Regions from separate parts of the Alteromonas sp. ABH4_452 genome, predicted to be linked through region 1. Evidence: predicted binding sites of a transcription regulator. Region 1 holds the regulator's gene; each other region holds the start of a gene.
The links. The regulator sigma-54, encoded in region 1, starts transcription at its own class of promoters, with help from an activator protein. The targets are predictions, from matches to a motif close to GTTGGCACGNNNNTNGNNT.
Positions count from the first base shown of each region.

Region 1 (4,271 bases):
CATCTGATCAACCCGTTGAGATACTGGGTACGCAATATCTTATTTTAAGCAATGGGTTTAACGCGAATTTACGCACACAAGAATACGAGCTTTTAGATCATGTACAAACGACTTATTCCCCTAGCAACTAGCCTTCTACTTGCCATCGCTAGCGGTGCGGTAATAGCCAGTGAAGAAGATTTTTCACAACCCATTAAGATAGGGTCAAACACCCAATTTATTGATGGTAAAAACAAAACCGCGCTGTACAAGGAAGATGTACTTATTACCCAAGGTTCACTCCTAATCGAAGCTGATGAAGTAGAAGTAATAGCTACAGATGGCAGCGGCCGTGAAATATTTATCGCCCGTGGCAACCCTGCTAGCTATTCTCAATCACTAGAAGACGGTACACCGGTATCAGCGAAAGCCAATGAAATTCGCTATGAAGTAATTAATCGCACTATTTCTCTGGCGGGTAATGCTGAGCTACAGCAAGATACCAGTAAAGTGCAAGGTGATAAGATTACGTTCGATATGATTACGGAACAATTGCTTGCAACGGGTGGTGCCGGTGAAGATGGTGAAGGTCGTGTAACCACAGTATTTACTCCTGACACCATTCGTAAAACATCGTCTAAGAAAGACAACGAGGACAATGAATAGCAATGGCAACTTTGAGCGCTAAAAACCTTGCTAAATCGTATAAATCGCGACAGGTTGTTCGCGATGTAAGCCTTTCAGTGTCTACCGGTCAAATTGTTGGTCTTCTCGGCCCTAACGGCGCTGGTAAGACCACCACTTTTTACATGATTGTAGGCTTAGTCAACTTAGACAAAGGCAAGATCGAAATTGATGATAATGAGCTTACTCACCAGCCAATGCATGAGCGCGCACGCCGCGGTATAGGCTACCTCCCGCAAGAGGCATCAATATTTAGAAAGCTTACGGTACATGAAAATATCATGGCCATTTTGCAAACCCGTAAAGATTTAAATTCACAGCAGCAAGAAGAAGAAGCAGATGCCCTACTTGATGAATTTAATATCAACCATATACGTAATAGTACGGGCATGAGCTTGTCAGGGGGAGAACGGCGTCGCGTAGAGATTGCTCGAGCTCTGGCAGCAAAACCACAATTTATTTTGTTAGACGAACCATTTGCCGGTGTTGATCCAATATCAGTTAATGATATAAAGAAGATAATACAGCATCTGCGAGATAGGGGTATTGGTATCCTTATCACGGACCATAACGTACGCGAAACATTGGATGTTTGCGAAAAAGCGTACATTGTGAGTCATGGCGAGCTTATTGCGCAAGGAACTGCGGAACAGGTTTTAAGTAATCAAAAAGTAAGGGACGTATACCTAGGCGAACAATTCAGGCTATAGTTAGTGTAACCGAATTGTCATTTTTCAGTTTCGCTCTGGTATATTTAATTTAGAGCATTTAAATAAGACGTAGATGAAACCATCTTTACAGCTAAAATTTAGCCAACAACTTACCATGACACCTCAGCTTCAGCAGGCTATTAAACTGCTGCAGCTTTCTACGCTTGATCTCCAGCAAGAGATACAAGAAGCCCTCGATTCTAATCCGCTTTTAGAAGTGGAAGAAGGTAACGACGAGCCACAAGTAGAAAAGAATAATGTCGATAGTGACGATAGCGCTGCTGAAGCGACCGCTTCTGCATCAAGCGATACGCTAGAAGCAGGAGATGCACTGGAGAAGAATGATCTTCCCGATGAGCTACCTATCGACAGTACCTGGGATGAGTATTATTCGGCTTCTTCCGCGCCTGCACCTGGCCCATCTAATGATGATGAACAAATCTTCCAAGGTGAGACCACAGAAGACATCCAAGAACATCTTCTTTGGCAAATGCGCCTCACTCATTTTTCAGATACTGACCGCGCTATCGCTACAGCAATCATCGACTCAATTGACGAATCAGGTTATTTAACCGTTACTCTTGACGACATCTTAGAAGCGGTCAACGACGATGATCTAGAAGAGCCTATCGAAATGGACGAAATAGAGTGTGTGCTTAAGCGCATTCAAATGTTCGACCCCATTGGTTCAGGTTCTCGTACACCTCAAGAGTGTCTTATGGTGCAATTGCGCCAGTTTTCAGAAGACACACCGTGGCTTGCTGAAGCGAAGCAGCTTATTGAGGAATATTCAGACTTACTGAGCAGTAAAGACTACCGCACGCTAATGCGTAAGAGCCGATTGAAAGAAGATCAGCTGCGCGAAGCAATGCGTTTACTTCAAACCTTGAATCCTCGCCCAGGTAGTGCTTTAGTTACTAAAGAGCCTGAGTACGTTATTCCTGATGTCTCAGTAACCAAGAAAAATGGCCGTTGGGTGGTTGAGCTGAACCCCGACAGTCTGCCTAAATTAAGCGTAAACCAACAGTACGCAGCGATGAGTCGTCGTGCCAAGAACAGCAGCGATTCACAATTCATCCGCTCACACATGCAAGAGGCCAAGTGGTTCATAAAGAGCCTTGAATCTCGCAACGATACCTTAATGAAGGTTGCAAATTGCATTGTGCAGCAGCAAATGGGCTTTTTTGAGCACGGCCCGGAAATGATGAAACCAATGGTGCTAAATGATGTCGCAGAAATGGTAGATATGCACGAATCGACTATTTCGCGTGTAACAACGCAGAAGTATATGCATACGCCCCGTGGCATCTTCGAATTGAAGTATTTCTTCTCAAGCCACGTAGCAACAGAGTCAGGTGGTGAGTGTTCATCTACAGCGATTCGTGCATTGATCAAGAAGTTAGTGGCTGCGGAAAATCCTAGCAAGCCGCTAAGTGATAGCAAGATTGCTTCATTGTTGGCCGAGCAAGGCATAAAAGTCGCTCGGCGAACAATAGCAAAATACCGGGAATCATTGTCGATCCCGCCGTCGAACCAACGCAAAAGCCTTATTTAAACGGGCTTAATAATATAAGGAAGACGAAATATGCAAATCAACCTTACTGGTCATCATGTCGAAATCACCGACTCTTTGCGTAATTATGTCGATACGAAGTTCAGCAAACTTGAACGTCACTTTGATCACATTTCTAATGTGCATGTCATCCTGAACGTTGAAAAATTAAATCAAAAAGCTGAAGCGACTGTTCATTTAAGTGGCGCTGAAGTATTCGCATCCTCAGAAAATACCGACATGTATGCGGCGATTGACAGCATGGTTGATAAACTCGACCGGCAGGTAATCAAGCATAAGGAAAAACTGAAAAAACATTAGTAGTTAATTGAGCATGGATATACAAGCCATCGTAAGTCTGGACCGCACCGAGTGTGCGGTTCAGTGTAATAGTAAAAAGCGAATTCTTGAGATCATCGCTGATATCGCTGCCAAGCATAACGACAACATCGACCAGGCAACGGTTCTAAATAGCTTGATGGCTCGAGAACGTATGGGTAGCACGGGTATTGGTAACGGGATAGCACTGCCTCACGGTCGCTTGGCCGGCCTTGAGAAGGTAATAGCAATCGTTGTAACAAGTACACCAGCTATCAACTTTGATGCCCTAGACGAAAAGCCCGTAGACATATTCTTTGCTCTTCTCGTTCCCGAAGAGCAAACCGAAGGACACCTTCAGACACTGGCTACCGTAGCCGGTAAGCTAAGCGACAAAGAAACGATTAAAACAATACGTCGTGCAACAACCAGCGACGAAATTATTTCTGCATTAAGTTAAACAAAAAGTGCCTACACCTCATAGGTAGGCGCTTTATTCGACAACTCGTATGTGATGAAACCAGAATATAAGGGAGAGTTTAGGTGAAGCTGATCATAATCAGTGGTCGTTCGGGGTCTGGTAAGTCTGTCGCACTTCGCGCATTGGAAGACTTAGGTTATTACTGTGTTGATAATATCCCAGTAAATTTGCTTCCCACCCTCACCCATACTGTTGTTGATGAATACGATCAAGTTGCGGTAAGTATTGACGTTAGGAACCTACCCAAAAACCCTGACGACTTGGTAGAGATTCTAGACTACCTGCCTTCTTCTTGGTCGATGACTATAGTGTACATTGACGCAAGCGATGACGTTCTGGTTAAGCGTTTTAGCGAAACTCGCCGTCTTCACCCTTTAGCTAAGCTAAATAAGTCTCTATCGGAGGCTATTAGGGCGGAGTCTGCGCTTCTTGCGCCAATTACTGAACGCGCCGATTTATACCTAGATACAGACAAGCTAACAATACATCAACTCGCCGAATTGATCCGTGAACGTATATTGGGTAAGAAAAGTTCACGCCTTGTTCT
Region 1 is NZ_CM149973.1:4,069,485-4,073,755, forward strand. Features, by position in the region: gene lptC (LPS export ABC transporter periplasmic protein LptC) at 1-131, shown strand, start outside; gene lptA (lipopolysaccharide transport periplasmic protein LptA) at 100-645, shown strand; gene lptB (LPS export ABC transporter ATP-binding protein) at 648-1,373, shown strand; gene ACYX4N_RS17460 (RNA polymerase factor sigma-54) at 1,447-2,928, shown strand; gene hpf (ribosome hibernation promoting factor) at 2,959-3,246, shown strand; gene ptsN (PTS IIA-like nitrogen regulatory protein PtsN) at 3,260-3,703, shown strand; gene rapZ (RNase adapter RapZ) at 3,787-4,271, shown strand, end outside.

Region 2 (4,271 bases), 390 kb from region 1:
ACGGGCGATATCCCCTTTATAAAAGGCATCACGTCCCCCAGTTGCTATTTTTTCATAGGTCACGGCTAACCCGGGGTTTTTAAAAATGTCCCCCTTCTGCGGTACCTTACCACTGATAAGAAAGGTCTCAGCAAAGCCATCGTAATGGCCAATTCGTTCTTGATTCATCTGCCAGTAGTAAGCAATGACCTCGGAAACCGGAAAACCTTCACGGGCATATTTGATAGATGGCGTGAGCAACGCTGACATAGGCAGTTTGCCAAACTTCTCGTGTAGCGCGAACCAACCATCTACAGCACCAGGGACAGATACGGGCAGAGGACCAAATTTGGGTATTTGATGAAGACCGCGCTCAGCAAAGACCTTTTTGGTTAGCTGTCGTGGTGATCGTCCAGAGGCATTTAAACCTACCAGCTTTTCTTCTTTTGCATCCCACACAATGGCAAATAAGTCGCCGCCAATACCGCTACCTGTTGGCTCAACCAACCCCAACATGGCGTTGGCCGCAATGGCTGCGTCAACCGCGCTACCACCTTGTTTTAAAATATCCAACGCCACTTGCGTGGCTAATGGTTGGCTAGTGGCCGCCATGCCGTTCTTCGCAATAACTTCTGAGCGACTTGCAAAGGGTTGCCCCGTTATTCTGTCATAGCCCAAACAATTGATACTGAAAAAAGCCAATATCAAAGGTAGTAGTCGCACACTTACAGTCATAACTATCCTTTTACAAAAACGTTGCCGTTGATAAATCTAGCCTAAACCCTTTAAAACCTAAGCCCCGGAAAACATAGTGTAGCGTTATTGTCACATTACGCCTAGGGCCTTTTCCTTAGTCTTATAGCAACTAAAAAGCACATTACTTTAAACGAAAAAAGCCCCGCAACTGCGGGGCTTAAACGAAGTAACAAGGCATTATTATTGTTATTTCATTTGCCTAATCAAGACTCTCTTACGAGCGGCCGCTTGTGAAGTCTGGGTATGCTTCCAGACCGCACTCGCTCATGTCTACGCCGTCGAACTCTTCTTCTTCGCTCACACGTACACCCATTACCGCTTTAATCACTAGCCATACCACTAGGCTCACGACAAATACCCATACAAAGATAGTCGCGGCGCCAATTAGCTGACCAGAGATGCTTGAACCGTCATTTGTGAAAGGTACAAGGATTAGACCTAGTAGACCAACCACACCGTGAACTGAAATTGCGCCCACTGGATCGTCAATCTTAAGTTTATCTAGTGCAACAATGCTAAGCACTACCAGTATACCGCCTAGGCCACCAAATAGAGTCGCTTGAAGAGGCGTTGGTGTAGATGGCTCTGCAGTGATAGCAACAAGACCCGCAAGCGCACCGTTAAGTACCATAGTTAGGTCAGCTTTACCGAATAGAATACGTGCAACGATAAGTGCAGCAATTGCACCACCCGCAGCTGCAGCATTCGTGTTCATAAATACGATTGCTACTGAGTTTGCACTTTCAACAGTTGCAGTAGCCAGTACTGAACCACCGTTAAAACCAAACCAACCCATCCAAAGGATGAATGTACCTAATGTTGCCAGCGGCAGGTTAGCACCAGGGATAGCATTTACTTTGCCGTCTGCAGTGTATTTACCTTTACGCGCACCAAGTACAAGCACACCAGCAAGCGCCGCAGCCGCGCCGGCCATGTGAACAATACCAGAGCCAGCAAAGTCAGAGAAACCTAGGTCACCAAGCGTATACATACCGAATACCGCTTCGCCGCCCCACGTCCAAGCACCTTCCATTGGGTAGATAAAACCTGTCATAACAACTGCGAATGCTAGGAATGCCCAAAGCTTCATACGCTCAGCAACCGCACCAGATACGATAGACATTGCTGTTGCAACAAATACTACTTGGAAGAAGAAGTCAGCAGAAGGTGCATATGTTGCTGGCTCTTCAGCGACACCTGTTGCGCCATCAGCCATGATACCGCTTAAGAAAGGACCCCAGTCGCCGCCGCCATACATAATGCCGTAGCCGCAAATCATGTACATGGTGCAAGCAATTGCAAATAGTGCCACGTTTTTAGTTAGAATTTCTGTGGTGTTTTTCGCTCGAACAAGACCAGCTTCAAGCATCGCAAAACCTGCAGCCATCCACATAACCAGTGCACCGCAGATTAGAAAATAAAAGGTATCTAGCGCATACCCAAGTTCAAAAGTGATTTCCATTATGGTTTTCTCCGCAAATATATCGTTGTGGCTTACAGCGCGTCGCTATCCGACTCACCAGTTCGAATACGAACGGCGTGCTCAAGGTCGTAAACAAACACCTTGCCGTCTCCAATTTTGCCTGTTTTGGCAGCGCCAACGATGGCTTCTACCAGGCGCTCTACTTGATCATCCTGAACAGCAATTTCCAGTTTGACTTTAGGTAGAAAATCCACCTGATATTCCGCTCCACGGTAAAGTTCAGTGTGTCCTTTTTGACGTCCAAAGCCCTTCACTTCGGTCACGGTCAAGCCGTCGATACCGATTTCTGAAATGGCTTCACGAACATCATCTAGCTTGAACGGCTTGATGATCGCTGTGACTAGTTTCATGAGTTGCTCCCAGTTTGTTTTGGTTATTCTGTGATTTATGGTCGTGTTTCCAACTATGGGAAGATAAACCAAGAGCCATGCCACAAATGTTTCTTCATATAAATCAGACATATACTTACAAGGAAGATGATCATGCACAAAAATAATGCACATTTATGGTGCACCCGTTAAAAAATGCCCAATTATGAAGCGGTCGAGAAAATTGCTGAGGTAAGGTGACTAATAAGTGCGATGAAATTAGGATGGAACTATTCGATAGCGTGAATGGTCTGTTGTTTACTATGACAACTATCACGCCTTCTTTCTTTGCGCCAGAACGCAGTACAGAGCACCACTCCGTTGCCAAAAAAGCGGCGTGGCGACCGCTATTAGTTTCATGTGGTGTTCACGTATTTGGGGTGATTTTGGTTGTCTTACTTTCTCAATTGAGTATTGATAATCAAAAAGCTCGTGTAAATGTTTCAGAGCGAACACCTGAGATTAGTGCCAGACTATACTACCCTCCAACTCCGCGCCCCTCAATCCAAGCCGAATTAGAAGACACTAAAGCAGTCGATGCTTCCGCTAAAAGGCAAGAAATTGAACTGAAGTCTGATGTCACTCAATCCACCGAAGCACCTGATAGTAAAACTAAAATTTCTGAAATTCCTGAAGCAAAGCAGCAGAAAGTTGCTGAGCCCGAAATACAGCAAGCCCAGGTAGAAAATAAGCCAATTACTACGCCACCAACGCCGACTCTTTCAAAAGATGCAAATCGTCGCGCGGGTTCGTTAAATTTATCGGTCAAAGATGGCGCTGCGCTTTATTTTGAAAAATACAACAGTGAAAAAGTAGCTGAAGACGCAGAGCAAGCAGCAAGGAATTTCCAAGAACGAAAAGATAGCCCTATATTAAGCGGGCCAAGTACACAAGAAATGCAAGCTAGTGAAAATAGACGCCCGTCAAAACAAGTAAACTGTAGCAGTACGACCAATAAAACCTTGGCGATATTAAGCGGTTTTGCCGGAGGCACTTTAAAATGCACCAAAATGGACGATCACAAACGTTTTATAGATGCGAGAGTGAATAAACTGCCCAAAGATGAAGAGCGAAACTAGCGCGTATTGATTTTTGCCATGCTCTTTTTTGCGATAGTCCGTAGCCGACTAGTGTCCCCCTTTAGCAAAGCGTGATTACTTTCTTTTAAAAGACTTTGGTGGTTGCCCGAAATAGGCTTTGAATCGGCGGCTGAATGCAGCAACATCTTCGTACCCCGTTGATTGAGCTATGCTCGACATAGGCGTATCGGTGTTTCTAAGCAGTGCTTTGGCTTTCTCCATCCTTATCTTCACTAGGTAATCACGTAAGCTAAGACCAGTGGTTTGTTTAAACCGAGTTTTGAACTGTGTGGTTCCCATACAGGCCATCTCTGAAAGCAACTGCAACGAATGCGATGCCCCTAAGTCACTATGTATATGGCTTATTACTTGGGTGATCCGCTTGTCTGTTCCCCCGCCCACCTCGCTTTTCGCCAGTAACACCTGAAATAACGCGGTCATTTCATCCTGTCCGTAAAACGCGTAATTCGTTAATTGCACTTCGACAAAGCTTAAGAAAGCTTGAAGGGCGGTATTAACCTGAAAAATAGGATTGTGTTTGTCTTGCAACTGTACCGGTACTGAAAGTAAGTCGGCGACCATAAACTTTGCATTTTCGTTTGCACT
Region 2 is NZ_CM149973.1:4,457,614-4,461,884, forward strand. Features, by position in the region: gene ggt (gamma-glutamyltransferase) at 1-714, opposite strand, end outside; gene ACYX4N_RS19150 (ammonium transporter family protein) at 950-2,197, opposite strand; gene glnK (P-II family nitrogen regulator) at 2,230-2,568, opposite strand; gene ACYX4N_RS19160 (hypothetical protein) at 2,811-3,665, shown strand; gene ACYX4N_RS19165 (helix-turn-helix domain-containing protein) at 3,741-4,271, opposite strand, start outside.
Region 2: a site for sigma-54 is predicted at 2,635-2,653, ahead of glnK (P-II family nitrogen regulator). Genes of this name have one in related genera too.

Region 3 (4,271 bases), 560 kb from region 1:
CTGGTGAACTTTGAACAAAAACAAACCTTGGTCGACCAGCAAGAGACGATGTCTCGCCTTGCAAATTTCGATAGTTTGACAGGGTTACCTAACAGGCAGTTTGTTCTTGATAATTTGAGACTGGAATTAGCCCGAGCAAAAAGAAATGACGAAGATCTATTGTTGCTATTTTTCGATCTCGACGGCTTCAAAGGGATAAATGATTCGTTAGGGCACGAAACCGGCGACCTTATTTTAATAGAAGTTGCAGATCGCGTGCAGTGTTTACTTAGAGACGGTGACTTATTTGCTCGTTTAGGCGGCGACGAGTTTTTAGTCCTCCCAGATAGAGATGCGACTGCAGAACAAGCAAAGAGTTTAGCTACGCGACTAATTACAGCGTTCAACGAGCCCTTTGAACTCAGGGGACTCTCGCTTACCGTGGGGTTGAGTGTTGGCGTGGCTACTGCGTCTGATGCAGGATATGATTTAAGTGAACTTATGAGTAACGCTGACTTAGCCATGTATCGTTCAAAAGCAAAGGGAAGGGGAAGTTACACATTATTTACGCCGGATATGGTGGAATCTCACAAGCGTAAACTGCATCTAGCCAATGGTATTGAACAAGGTATAACCAACGATGAGTTTGTTGTTTATTACCAAGTAAAAGTAAACAACAACGGTAACGTAATTGGCGTTGAAGCATTGATTCGTTGGAAGCATCCTGAGTTTGGCCTTGTCATGCCAAACGAGTTTATTCCTATCGCAGAGCAAGGCGGGAAGATCACTGCCATTACGCAATGGGTTATCAGTCGTGTTTGCATGGATATGCCTGACCTCATGCGCTGGGCAAAGGGAGCTTTTAGGGCTTCTATTAATCTATCCGGTCATGATTTGAGAAGCAATCAACTGTTCGATTATATCTACAATACTTTTGCGCTCTATGACGTAAACCCCGAGAATATCGAATTTGAAGTTACCGAAAGTGCTTATCTTGAAAACTTCTCCCTTTCCAATAAGTTTTTCAGGCGCATTAGTAATATGGGGTGTGCGATTGCGCTTGATGACTTTGGTACCGGTTATTCATCTTTGAGTTATCTCACTCAAATTAATATAGATACCCTCAAAGTAGACAGGCAGTTTGTGTTGGAGCTTCAATCTTCAGAACGCAGCCGACTAGTAACAGGCGCTATAATCGATTTGGCAAAACGCCTATCACTTTCTGTTTGCGCTGAGGGGATAGAAAACCTTGATCAATGGCGCTATCTGATAGAACACGGTTGTGACAATGTTCAGGGGTTCATGTTCAGCAAACCTATTCCCATCAATGACCTTGTTACTTCTCCTTGCCATTTTAAAGCTGAACAGTTTAGCTGATGCTAAAATATGTATGTCGGTATTGTTGCCGACATGCACTTACTACCAGTGTTTCTTTATTGCAACACCTGTCCATGAGTTACCCACATTAAAAGTTCGACTTTCTCTTAAAGGTGTGATTTGAAATGGTTTTTTATTGTGGCCTGAAAATCGCATAGCAAGTTTCGATGTACTAATGATGTGGTTAATCGAAGACTAATGGTAATATCCATATGCCTTAACTATTCTTTGGTGGAAGAATCCATAGGATAGACATTGGTGAATTGAGAAGGATTTTGAAAAGCGTTTAGCGGAGGATTCATGATGAAACGTCTCGAAAAAGTTTTCTTAGCACTTTGTGCCGTTGCAGCTGTACAGGCTATTTCAGTAGCCGATGCGCATGCTACACCAGCGCGCACGCTTATGCAGAAATTAGATATAGACAAAGATGGTCTTATTTCACTTAAGGAAGCAGTAAGACACACAGAACTACTGCGAAACTTTGGGCTGATTGACGACAATGAAGACGGTAAGCTTTCTGAAGCCGAGTTGGCAAAGAGCAAGCTTACGCCAGGTAACAAAAAGCTCACCGCGAGTGAGTAGATAAGAATATCAACATCAATGAGGGTAGGGTTCTGATAAACAAGGTATCGTTTGGTGAGCGCTTGGTACAACTTGGTTCACTAAGGCAGTTAACGTTAGGAAGTTTTGTACTGGCCCTTATTCCCCTTATTGCGCTTCTTTGGCAAAGCCAAAGCGACTTAGCCAAGGTAGGTCAAATGACTACCCTTGAAACACGCTTTGTAGTGGATGTCGTAAGTGATATGCAACGTCTGGACAATGCAGTGGTCGATGTTGAGCGCAGCATCAGACAGTTTGCCGTTTTACGTAACGACAGGGTGGCGCAGCTCTCTGATAATGCCATAGACCAGTTTGCTGTGGCGGCCGATAACTTGTGTCAGGCGCTTTCCGTGCCAGCAACCTGTTCCCGTTTATCTGAGCAGCTTAATCAACTCGCTGAATACCGTGCCATTGAAGATCAGCTGCTGCTCAATGCGTATTTAGCATCAGTAGGAGATAGTGTCGACCAGCTGCGCGACGATGTAGAAGCGGCCATTACAGAACGGGTTAAAGTACAACAAGACGACTTAAACGCCATGCAGGCGAAACAGGCATGGTCTACCGCAATGCTGGTTAGTGTGTCGCTACTCCTCATATTGATGGGAAGCCAACTGATTGTAAACCCCGTTAATAACCTCAAAAAAATTATTCGGATCATGGCACATAGCGATGGTCAGCTTCCGCCATTGTCTAAGCAGGCACCTAGGGAACTTATTGATGTAGAAAAAGATTTGCATTGGCTTTATGAGCGTTTGCAGCAGCTGGAGCACATCAGAACCGCACTTTTAAGACATGCCGCACACGAACTAAAAACCCCCCTAGCAAGCATTAAAGAAGGCTGCAGTTTGTTGTCAGAGAACGTGGTAGGCGAATTGAATAACGCTCAACGAGAAGTTTTGTCATTACTTACTGCAAGTACCCAGCGTCTCAATACTTTGGTTGAGAAACTACTCGACTACAATCTGCTACTACAACAAGCACAGCCTAAAATTGTAGAAAGTAATGCAAATAAATTAGTTGATGCCTGTTTAGAGGATTACGCCCTTGCCATTCAAGATAGAGAGGTAGATGTAAATATTTCCTCACCTTCAATACATGTAGACGAGGAATTATTCAGAAGAATACTTGATAATCTAGTGTCCAATGCTGTAGCACACGGAGCAGTTGGACGACCGATAAATATTAGCCTTTATAACAAAAATGATAACCTTGTACTGGATGTCGCCAACAGAGGAAAACGCATAGCGCCGGAATCAGTACACACGCTGTTTGAACCTTTTATCCGCGGGACCGAGCCGAGAAACGACAATGTTATCGGAACGGGGTTAGGATTATCAATTGTTGCCGATTGCGCTCGACTAATGCATGGTGATGTAAAAGTGGTAGATGTAGACTATGCCGATGTTTGCTTTAGAGTGACCATTCCGCAACAGGAAAAATAAAATGAGAATAAGTGGTTTAATTGTTGCCTTACTGGTACTGACAGGATGTCAGAGTTTAACTAGAAACAGCAGCAACACAGGTGAGCCAGAAAAAGTGACACCTGTAACAAAAATAGAACGTGGTATCTGTTTGTTTAACGAGCCGCCCCCAGTTTTCGAACACAATTGTGATGCAGCCTATTGGCTCAATACGTGGATTGCAGCAGCTAATCAACCTTGGTTAGAGCGCAAACAGGCTTTAAAAGCATTAGGGGATTCAGCGTTTGACACCATCCATGCTTATATTTTAACGCTACCCACTGATACCCCTTATCAAGACAGGTTGCGCGCACAACTAGCACTAAATGATATCGCGGGCACATTCACGGCAGAAGCCCAAGAAGTAGTTAATGTTATTGCTGCTTCGCAAAACAATCAGATAATGCAGCTTGAGTCTGCAATGGTGGTGTTGGAACAAGAAAATACATCTCGTGGAGAGAAGGTTAAGGCGCTAGAACAAGAAGCCGTTAACCTGCGTAAAAAATTAGAAGAACTGTTGCAAATAGAAGCAACACTGATGGACAAAAACAGGAGTACACAACAGTGAGCGAAAAGGCGAGTAGTAACCCTAACTTATTGTTGGTTGATGATGATAAAAGCTTATTGCGCTTGTTGACCATTCGCCTTGAAGGCGAGGGATACACAGTGACCGCAGTGGAAGACGGTCAATCGGCGTTGAGAAAACTTCAGAACGATAACTATGATGTTGTATTAAGCGACCTACGCATGCCGGGCTTAGACGGTTTGAGCCTATTTGAAGAGATAATGGGAATTAGAAAAGACATTCCTGTTATCTTGATGACGGCGCATGGCACTATTGCAGATGCGGTTGCT
Region 3 is NZ_CM149973.1:3,507,763-3,512,033, reverse strand. Features, by position in the region: gene ACYX4N_RS15105 (EAL domain-containing protein) at 1-1,356, shown strand, start outside; gene ACYX4N_RS15100 (EF-hand domain-containing protein) at 1,657-1,938, shown strand; gene ACYX4N_RS15095 (sensor histidine kinase) at 2,001-3,398, shown strand; gene ACYX4N_RS15090 (hypothetical protein) at 3,400-3,984, shown strand; gene ACYX4N_RS15085 (sigma 54-interacting transcriptional regulator) at 3,981-4,271, shown strand, end outside.
Region 3: a site for sigma-54 is predicted at 1,494-1,512, ahead of ACYX4N_RS15100 (EF-hand domain-containing protein). Genes of this name have one in related genera too.